Regions from separate parts of the Neobacillus sp. B4I6 genome, predicted to be linked through region 2. Evidence: a T-box and tRNA genes for the amino acid it is inferred to sense, from the RefSeq annotation. Region 2 holds a T-box; the other regions hold tRNA genes.

Region 1 (3,254 bases), 3.5 Mb from region 2:
GTCGAATTTATTTAAGAGTGGTGCATTATTTTGGGAAAGAAACAAGAATTTTAGTTTGACAGTCTTCATAAAAGATTATGGAGATTATGGATTATACCATTAGTCTGTTTTCGTCAATAATGATGTAATTATAAAGGAGATGCTCATTAAAATTGATATTTTGTGTAAAATTACACTTCATTATCTGGAATTTTTTGATTGATTTAACGATTTAGTATTCAATGGGCGAATTTTATGAGCAACAATCTTTTAGAAAAGAACAAAATAAAATTTAGTCAAAAAAAAGTTGCTCATATTTTTATGAGCAACTTTCTTATTAAAACAAATTGATACCGGTGATCGGGGTCGAACCGATACTCCTCACGGAACACGATTTTGAGTCGTGCGCGTCTGCCAATTCCGCCACACCGGCGCGTATAAAATTGTTTTGATAAAGCAATGCCGAGGACCGGAATCGAACCGGTACGGTAGTCACCTACCGCAGGATTTTAAGTCCTGTGCGTCTGCCAGTTCCGCCACCCCGGCAAAATCTAATTACCTGTTTTAATCCATACCTAGCAAATGTTTTATGGAGGCGGCAACCGGATTCGAACCGGTGGTAAAGGTTTTGCAGACCTCTGCCTTACCACTTGGCTATGCCGCCATATACATTGGAGCGGAAGACGGGATTCGAACCCGCGACCCCCACCTTGGCAAGGTGATGTTCTACCACTGAACTACTTCCGCAAATTGGCTGGGCTAGCTGGATTTGAACCAACGCATGTCGCAGTCAAAGTGCGATGCCTTACCGCTTGGCTATAGCCCAATGTTATTCTAATTATTTAATAATCATATTATGGGGCGACTGATGGGAATCGAACCCACGAATGCCTGAACCACAATCAGGTGCGTTAACCACTTCGCCACAATCGCCACAATATAATTGGCAGGGGTAGTAGGAATTGAACCCACACCAAAGGTTTTGGAGACCTTCGTTCTACCTTTAAACTATACCCCTATAAATGGTGGAGGGGGACGGATTCGAACCGCCGAACCCGGAGGGAGCGGATTTACAGTCCGCCGCGTTTAGCCACTTCGCTACCCCTCCACATATTATATTCACTGTGTAACTTCTGGTGCCGGCGAGAGGACTTGAACCCCCAACCTACTGATTACAAGTCAGTTGCTCTACCAATTGAGCTACCCCGGCGTAAAGTTTGGTATATTATTTGATTTATCCACGCTGTCCTAGTTATCGTCATCCTGACCTCAGGAAGCTTATACAAGCAGCAACTCGGTCAGTATGCTGAAGATAATTTAGGAAGCATATTCGGTTTTGCTCTACCAATTGAGCTACCCCGGCAAGTTTTTTAATATAAATGGTGGCTCAGGACGGAATCGAACCGCCGACACAAGGATTTTCAGTCCTTTGCTCTACCGACTGAGCTACTGAGCCATAATAGTTTGCCAAATGAAAATGGCGGTCTGGACGGGACTCGAACCCGCGACCTCCTGCGTGACAGGCAGGCATTCTAACCAACTGAACTACCAGACCAATTGCGGGGACAGGATTTGAACCTGCGACCTTCGGGTTATGAGCCCGACGAGCTACCGGACTGCTCCACCCCGCGACAATAATAATAATAATCTAATTTGAAAATATGGTGGAGGATGACGGGCTCGAACCGCCGACCCTCTGCTTGTAAGGCAGATGCTCTCCCAGCTGAGCTAATCCTCCACAAATCAATGGTGACCCCTACGGGACTCGAACCCGTGTTACCTCCGTGAAAGGGAGGTGTCTTAACCGCTTGACCAAGGGGCCATATCTTTTAAAAAAATTATGGCGGAGAGCAAGGGATTTGAACCCTTGAGACAGGGTTACCCGCCTACACGATTTCCAATCGTGCTCCTTCGGCCACTCGGACAGCTCTCCATAATGGCTCCGCAGGTAGGACTCGAACCTACGACCGATCGGTTAACAGCCGATAGCTCTACCACTGAGCTACTGCGGAATAATAGTATTACAGCCTGGCAACGTCCTACTCTCACAGGGACGCATGTCCCAACTACCATCGGCGCTGAGAAGCTTAACTTCCGTGTTCGGTATGGGAACGGGTGTGACCTTCTCGCCATAATTGCCAGACCATTTATTCGACACTATTTTATTATAATGTCTTTTTCATATTTTTCAAGAGGAAAATTATTTTTTTTTCATTCCCTCAAAACTAGATAATGCAGAAGAAGTTTGTAAAACGAGTATGCCTTATAAATTGGTTAAGTCCTCGAACGATTAGTATCAGTCAGCTCCACATGTTACCACGCTTCCACCTCTGACCTATCAACCTGATCATCTTTCAGGGTTCTTACTAGCTTGCGCTATGGGAAATCTCATCTTGAGGGGGGCTTCATGCTTAGATGCTTTCAGCACTTATCCCGTCCGCACATAGCTACCCAGCGATGCCCTTGGCAGAACAACTGGTACACCAGCGGTGCGTCCATCCCGGTCCTCTCGTACTAAGGACAGCTCCTCTCAAATTTCCTGCGCCCACGACGGATAGGGACCGAACTGTCTCACGACGTTCTGAACCCAGCTCGCGTACCGCTTTAATGGGCGAACAGCCCAACCCTTGGGACCGACTACAGCCCCAGGATGCGATGAGCCGACATCGAGGTGCCAAACCTCCCCGTCGATGTGGACTCTTGGGGGAGATAAGCCTGTTATCCCCGGGGTAGCTTTTATCCGTTGAGCGATGGCCCTTCCATGCGGAACCACCGGATCACTAAGCCCGACTTTCGTCCCTGCTCGACTTGTAGGTCTCGCAGTCAAGCTCCCTTGTGCCTTTACACTCTGCGAATGATTTCCAACCATTCTGAGGGAACCTTTGGGCGCCTCCGTTACTCTTTAGGAGGCGACCGCCCCAGTCAAACTGCCCACCTGACACTGTCTCCCACCCCGATCAGGGGTGCGGGTTAGAATTTCAATACAGCCAGGGTAGTATCCCACCGACGCCTCCACCGAAGCTAGCGCTCCGGCTTCTCAGGCTCCTACCTATCCTGTACAAGCTGTACCAAAATTCAATATCAGGCTACAGTAAAGCTCCACGGGGTCTTTCCGTCCTGTCGCGGGTAACCTGCATCTTCACAGGTACTATAATTTCACCGAGTCTCTCGTTGAGACAGTGCCCAGATCGTTACGCCTTTCGTGCGGGTCGGAACTTACCCGACAAGGAATTTCGCTACCTTAGGACCGTTATAGTTACGGCCGCCGTTTACTG
Region 2 (3,254 bases):
TGAAATTTCTACTATGGTTAAAAATGCATTTTACGAATTTATTACGAACATAAAACGTGACGATTGGTTCAGGGAAATATTAAAAAACCGTTATTTTTATGAGGATCTAGAAGTACAGCAACAAATAATGGAAATTATCTATTCCATTCTTGAAGGTCAAAGAGAAGATCTGATTGTCTTTTTGAAGGATTCAAATGAAGAGCCTAATATTAAAGCAGCCATCGAGTATATCTTTCAGGATGATATTTCTTTTTCGTTTGACTCCTTTCATAAATTTCGTTTGCGGCCATACCTCCAGTTACTGGAAGGTTATGTTGAGATTGCCATTGATGAATATAAAATGGAGCAGGAGTATCAAATGTTTGTGCAAATGCTCAGGGACTTTTTACTGAACAGGGAACCAAAAATGGACGTTCTTCATTTATTGTTTGACGAGGAAATTACTTTTTATAACGACCAGTTTGAAGAGATGAAAAGAGCTGAATTAATTAGATTGATTGACCGAAAGTTACTTGTTAATCATCCTGTTTATGTCGATTCTGCTTCGATTGCACCACTTTTATCGCTTGCGCCTACAACTATTTTTCTGTATACAAAAGACCCAGAAGAACCCTTAGTTCGAACAATCAAAAACATCTTTGAAGAAAGAGTAACTGTGAAATCGTTTGCGTCCCTCCGTGAAGTTAAAAAATGGGCAGCAGATAATAATTCTTCGGAAAACCATGCTTGAGATACAGGAATTTTTGTAATAATTTGTTTTTGTAGGTTGAAGTCCCTTGATTTTTAGGGAATTAGTCATTATAATAACGTACATAGAATATTCATAGCAAAAGTAATGATAAGGATAACAGTATTTTTTACGGTTTCTAGAGAGGGAGGACAGGGCTGAAAGCCTCCTAACACGAAAATAATACTTACCACCTTTAAACTTCAGCAGTGAACACTTCATGTTTCCATGAAGTCAGTAATTGTTGACGGTCACAGCCGTTAACTGACCAAAGTCATTTTCAATGTGTGTCATTCGAAAATGAAAAATTGGGTGGAACCACGTGTTTATCAAAACTCGTCCCTATTCCAGGGACGGGTTTTTTTATTTTTTGGCTGTGTTAAAGGTCATTGTTGATTTATAAAGCCTACGTTGATTGGAGCGGAAGGTGCGAAGACTCCTGCGGGAGGACGGGGCAGGGGAGACCCCACAGGCGCTTTGCGCCGAGGAGGCTCCCCGGACCGCCCGCGGAAAGCGAAGCACCTGAAGCGGAAATCAACAGCCAAGTTTAACATAGCTTTTTTAACAGCGAATCTTCTGGGCCAAAATGACCCGAAGACGCTTCATTACAAAGGAGGAATTACCATGTCAGACGTTGTTAAGATTTCGTTTCCAGATGGGGCAGTAAAGGAGTTCCCACGTGGAACAACAACGGAAGATATCGCCGCTTCCATCAGCCCTGGCCTAAAGAAAAAAGCGATTGCCGGTAAATGGAACGGTCAACTTTATGATCTTCGCCGTCCAATTAATGAAGACGGTTCAATAGAAATCGTCGTCCCTGATTCCAATGATGCTTTAGAGATTTTACGGCACAGTACAGCACACTTAATGGCACAGGCTATTAAAAGGCTTTATCCTGGTGTGAATTTAGGAGTTGGTCCTGTTATTGAGGGTGGTTTTTATTATGATATGGACCTTGAGGAATCATTAACTCCAGAAGATCTGCCAAGGATTGAAAAGGAAATGGCGAAAATCGTCAATGAAAATATTGAAATTGTTCGCAAGGAAGTAAGCCGTGCGGACGCTGTTCAGCTATTTAAAGAAGCGGGTGACCCTTACAAGCTGGAACTAATCGAGGCCATTCCTGATGAGGAAACAGTGACAATCTATGAGCAAGGTGACTTTTTTGACCTTTGCCGTGGTGTCCATGTTCCATCGACAGGAAAAATTAAAGAATTTAAATTGTTAAGCATTGCGGGTGCATACTGGCGCGGTGACAGCAAAAATAAAATGTTACAACGTATTTACGGAACAGCCTTTTTTAAGAAAGAAGATTTAGCTGAGCATCTTCGCTTGCTTGAAGAAGCGAAAGAACGTGACCACCGTAAAATTGGTAAAGAGTTAAACCTTTTCACTAGTAACCAATTGGTAGGACAGGGATTACCGTTATGGCTTCCGAAAGGCGCAACAATTCGTCGTGTGGTTGAACGTTATATTGTTGATAAAGAACAGCGTCTAGGTTATGACCATGTGTACACTCCGGTCATGGGCAGTGTTGATTTATATAAGACTTCAGGTCACTGGGATCATTACCAGGAAGATATGTTCCCGATCATGGAAATGGACAATGAACAATTAGTTCTTCGTCCAATGAACTGTCCACATCATATGATGGTGTACAAGAACAGCATTCACAGCTATCGTGAACTTCCAATCCGAATTGCCGAACTTGGAACAATGCATCGCTATGAAATGTCTGGTGCCCTTTCAGGACTACAGCGTGTTCGTGGAATGACTTTAAATGATGCACATATTTTTGTTCGTCCTGACCAAATTAAAGATGAATTCAAACGGGTTGTTAACCTAATCTTAGCGGTCTATAATGACTTTGATATTAATGACTATTCCTTCCGTTTATCTTACCGTGACCCGCAAGATACTGAAAAGTATTTTGACGATGACGCGATGTGGGAAAAAGCACAATCGATGCTGAAGGATGCCATGGATGATCTTGGTCTTAACTACTATGAGGCAGAAGGAGAAGCAGCATTCTACGGTCCTAAGCTTGACGTTCAAGTTAAGACAGCTCTAGGGAAAGAAGAAACACTTTCCACTGTTCAATTAGACTTCTTATTACCGGAACGTTTTGATTTAACATATGTTGGTGAGGACGGCAAGCAGCATCGTCCAGTTGTTATCCACCGTGGCGTTGTGTCAACAATGGAACGATTTGTTGCCTTCTTAATTGAAGAATACAAAGGCGCTTTCCCTACTTGGCTGGCTCCAGTACAGGTACAGGTTATTCCAGTATCTCCTGGTGCACATTATGATTATGCTAAGCAAGTACAGGAGCAACTTCAAAATGAAGGATTACGTGTCGAATTGGATGGCCGTGATGAAAAAATCGGCTATAAAATTCGCGAAGCTCAAATGCAAAAAATACCATATATGCTGGTTGTTGGTGATAAAGAAGTCGAAGACCAAGCTGTCAATGTCCGTAAATATGGTGAACAAAACTCAGAAACAAAGCCATTTTCAGAGTTTTTAG
Region 3 (3,254 bases), 160 kb from region 2:
AGGCGATGGACAACAGGTTGATATTCCTGTACCACCTCTTTATCGTTTGAGCAATGGGGGGACGCAGGAGGATAGGGTAAGCGCGCTGTTGGATATGCGCGTCTAAGCAGTTAGGCTGAGAAGTAGGCAAATCCGCTTCTCGCGAAGGCTGAGCTGTGATAGCGAGGGAAATTTAGTACCGAAGTTCCTGATTCCACACTGCCAAGAAAAGCCTCTAGCGAGATAAAAGGTGCCCGTACCGCAAACCGACACAGGTAGGCGAGGAGAGAATCCTAAGGTGAGCGAGAGAACTCTCGTTAAGGAACTCGGCAAAATGACCCCGTAACTTCGGGAGAAGGGGTGCTTTTTGAGGTGAATAGCCTCGAAGAGCCGCAGTGAATAGGCCCAGGCGACTGTTTAGCAAAAACACAGGTCTCTGCGAAGCCGCAAGGCGAAGTATAGGGGCTGACGCCTGCCCGGTGCTGGAAGGTTAAGAGGAGGGGTTAGCTGCTAAGCGAAGCTCTGAATCGAAGCCCCAGTAAACGGCGGCCGTAACTATAACGGTCCTAAGGTAGCGAAATTCCTTGTCGGGTAAGTTCCGACCCGCACGAAAGGCGTAACGATCTGGGCACTGTCTCAACGAGAGACTCGGTGAAATTATAGTACCTGTGAAGATGCAGGTTACCCGCGACAGGACGGAAAGACCCCGTGGAGCTTTACTGTAGCCTGATATTGAATTTTGGTACAGCTTGTACAGGATAGGTAGGAGCCTGAGAAGCCGGAGCGCTAGCTTCGGTGGAGGCGTCGGTGGGATACTACCCTGGCTGTATTGAAATTCTAACCCGCACCCCTGATCGGGGTGGGAGACAGTGTCAGGTGGGCAGTTTGACTGGGGCGGTCGCCTCCTAAAGAGTAACGGAGGCGCCCAAAGGTTCCCTCAGAATGGTTGGAAATCATTCGCAGAGTGTAAAGGCACAAGGGAGCTTGACTGCGAGACCTACAAGTCGAGCAGGGACGAAAGTCGGGCTTAGTGATCCGGTGGTTCCGCATGGAAGGGCCATCGCTCAACGGATAAAAGCTACCCCGGGGATAACAGGCTTATCTCCCCCAAGAGTCCACATCGACGGGGAGGTTTGGCACCTCGATGTCGGCTCATCGCATCCTGGGGCTGTAGTCGGTCCCAAGGGTTGGGCTGTTCGCCCATTAAAGCGGTACGCGAGCTGGGTTCAGAACGTCGTGAGACAGTTCGGTCCCTATCCGTCGTGGGCGCAGGAAATTTGAGAGGAGCTGTCCTTAGTACGAGAGGACCGGGATGGACGCACCGCTGGTGTACCAGTTGTTCTGCCAAGGGCATCGCTGGGTAGCTATGTGCGGACGGGATAAGTGCTGAAAGCATCTAAGCATGAAGCCCCCCTCAAGATGAGATTTCCCATAGCGCAAGCTAGTAAGAACCCTGAAAGATGATCAGGTTGATAGGTCAGAGGTGGAAGCGTGGTAACATGTGGAGCTGACTGATACTAATCGTTCGAGGACTTAACCAATTTTTAAGGCATACTCGTTTTTACAACTTCTTCAGCATTATCTAGTTTTGAGGGAATGAAAAAAAATAATTTTCCTCTTGAAAAATATGAAAAAGACATTATAATAAAATAGTGTCGAATAAATGGTCTGGCAATAATGGCGAGAAGGTCACACCCGTTCCCATACCGAACACGGAAGTTAAGCTTCTCAGCGCCGATGGTAGTTGGGACACGCGTCCCTGTGAGAGTAGGACGTTGCCAGGCTGTAAATATGGAGGATTAGCTCAGCTGGGAGAGCATCTGCCTTACAAGCAGAGGGTCGGCGGTTCGAGCCCGTCATCCTCCACCATATTTACCTATAAATATTATTCCAAACTATTTGCCGGGGTAGCTCAATTGGTAGAGCAACTGACTTGTAATCAGTAGGTTGGGGGTTCAAGTCCTCTCGCCGGCACCTTTGTATGAGCCATTAGCTCAGTTGGTAGAGCAGATTGCGTACTTCATTGAAGGAGCTTCTGCGGGCAATCTGCGAGAAAGAACGTAAGTTCTTTTGAGCATCTGACTTACGCTAATAAAAGATTAGAAAATCATCTTACGATGAGCCATTAGCTCAGTTGGTAGAGCATCTGACTTTTAATCAGAGGGTCGAAGGTTCGAGTCCTTCATGGCTCACCATTTTAAATGAATATGCGGGTGTGGCGGAATTGGCAGACGCACCAGACTTAGGATCTGGCGCCGCAAGGCGTGGGGGTTCGACTCCCTTCACCCGCACCATTTAATTTTCATATGCGGAAGTAGTTCAGTGGTAGAACATCACCTTGCCAAGGTGGGGGTCGCGGGTTCGAATCCCGTCTTCCGCTCCAATTATTTTAAGCCGGGGTGGCGGAACTGGCAGACGCACAGGACTTAAAATCCTGCGGTAGGTGACTACCGTACCGGTTCGATTCCGGTCCTCGGCACCATTTTAGTTCATTAAATTTATATGCGCCCTTAGCTCAGCTGGATAGAGTGTTTGACTACGAATCAAAAGGTCGGGAGTTCGAATCTCTCAGGGCGCACTTTAACGGGAAGTAGCTCAGCTTGGTAGAGCACTTGGTTTGGGACCAAGGGGTCGCAGGTTCGAATCCTGTCTTCCCGACCATTCTTCTTACTTCTTATGGGGCCTTAGCTCAGCTGGGAGAGCGCCTGCTTTGCACGCAGGAGGTCAGCGGTTCGATCCCGCTAGGCTCCACCATAATTAAATTGTATATTTGGCGGTGTAGCTCAGCTGGCTAGAGCGTACGGTTCATACCCGTAAGGTCGGGGGTTCGATCCCCTCCGCCGCTACCAAATATTTTAAAGATGTATTTTAATTTGGACCTTTAGCTCAGCTGGTTAGAGCAGACGGCTCATAACCGTCCGGTCGTAGGTTCGAGTCCTACAAGGTCCACCATTAGTTTCATAGTTAACACGGAGGAATACCCAAGTTTGGCTGAAGGGATCGGTCTTGAAAACCGACAGGCGGGTCATACCGCGCGGGGGTTCGAATCCCTCTTCCTCCTCCATATTTTTCACTAAAATAATAATTTCTATTGTCGCGGGGTGGAGCAGTCTGGTAGCTCGTCGGGCTCATAACCCGAAGGTCGCAGGTTCAAATCCTGTCCCCGCAATTGGTCTGGTAGTTCAGTTGGTTAGAATGCCTGCCTGTCACGCAGGAGGTCGCGGGTTCGAGTCCCGTCCAGACCGCCATTTTCATTTGGCAAAGTAATATGGCTC

What was found. A T-box is a leader RNA that pairs with one kind of tRNA and senses whether it is charged. The one in region 2 lies ahead of thrS (threonine--tRNA ligase), so its partner is inferred to be a tRNA-Thr.
Region 1: it has a tRNA-Thr gene. The T-box ahead of thrS (threonine--tRNA ligase) is inferred to sense a tRNA for this amino acid. The anticodon was not compared.
Region 3: it has a tRNA-Thr gene. The T-box ahead of thrS (threonine--tRNA ligase) is inferred to sense a tRNA for this amino acid. The anticodon was not compared.

What each region holds. Positions count from the first base shown of each region.
Region 1 is NZ_JBNPWB010000002.1:3,843,388-3,846,641, forward strand. Features, by position in the region: tRNA gene QF028_RS21135 (tRNA-Leu) at 331-412, opposite strand; tRNA gene QF028_RS21140 (tRNA-Leu) at 440-525, opposite strand; tRNA gene QF028_RS21145 (tRNA-Cys) at 570-643, opposite strand; tRNA gene QF028_RS21150 (tRNA-Gly) at 652-726, opposite strand; tRNA gene QF028_RS21155 (tRNA-Gln) at 731-805, opposite strand; tRNA gene QF028_RS21160 (tRNA-His) at 837-912, opposite strand; tRNA gene QF028_RS21165 (tRNA-Trp) at 924-997, opposite strand; tRNA gene QF028_RS21170 (tRNA-Tyr) at 1,003-1,087, opposite strand; tRNA gene QF028_RS21175 (tRNA-Thr) at 1,114-1,189, opposite strand; tRNA gene QF028_RS21180 (tRNA-Phe) at 1,360-1,435, opposite strand; tRNA gene QF028_RS21185 (tRNA-Asp) at 1,458-1,534, opposite strand; tRNA gene QF028_RS21190 (tRNA-Met) at 1,537-1,610, opposite strand; tRNA gene QF028_RS21195 (tRNA-Val) at 1,642-1,717, opposite strand; tRNA gene QF028_RS21200 (tRNA-Glu) at 1,727-1,801, opposite strand; tRNA gene QF028_RS21205 (tRNA-Ser) at 1,821-1,912, opposite strand; tRNA gene QF028_RS21210 (tRNA-Asn) at 1,917-1,991, opposite strand; rRNA gene rrf (5S ribosomal RNA) at 2,006-2,122, opposite strand; rRNA gene QF028_RS21220 (23S ribosomal RNA) at 2,250-3,254, opposite strand, start outside.
Region 2 is NZ_JBNPWB010000002.1:309,906-313,159, forward strand. Features, by position in the region: gene ytxC (sporulation protein YtxC) at 1-730, shown strand, start outside; T-box leader at 827-1,074, shown strand; gene thrS (threonine--tRNA ligase) at 1,352-3,254, shown strand, end outside.
Region 3 is NZ_JBNPWB010000002.1:149,626-152,879, forward strand. Features, by position in the region: rRNA gene QF028_RS02460 (23S ribosomal RNA) at 1-1,520, shown strand, start outside; rRNA gene rrf (5S ribosomal RNA) at 1,647-1,763, shown strand; tRNA gene QF028_RS02470 (tRNA-Val) at 1,773-1,848, shown strand; tRNA gene QF028_RS02475 (tRNA-Thr) at 1,881-1,953, shown strand; tRNA gene QF028_RS02480 (tRNA-Lys) at 2,099-2,174, shown strand; tRNA gene QF028_RS02485 (tRNA-Leu) at 2,189-2,273, shown strand; tRNA gene QF028_RS02490 (tRNA-Gly) at 2,288-2,362, shown strand; tRNA gene QF028_RS02495 (tRNA-Leu) at 2,373-2,461, shown strand; tRNA gene QF028_RS02500 (tRNA-Arg) at 2,484-2,557, shown strand; tRNA gene QF028_RS02505 (tRNA-Pro) at 2,564-2,640, shown strand; tRNA gene QF028_RS02510 (tRNA-Ala) at 2,658-2,733, shown strand; tRNA gene QF028_RS02515 (tRNA-Met) at 2,752-2,828, shown strand; tRNA gene QF028_RS02520 (tRNA-Ile) at 2,855-2,931, shown strand; tRNA gene QF028_RS02525 (tRNA-Ser) at 2,951-3,043, shown strand; tRNA gene QF028_RS02530 (tRNA-Met) at 3,075-3,148, shown strand; tRNA gene QF028_RS02535 (tRNA-Asp) at 3,151-3,227, shown strand; tRNA gene QF028_RS02540 (tRNA-Phe) at 3,250-3,254, shown strand, end outside.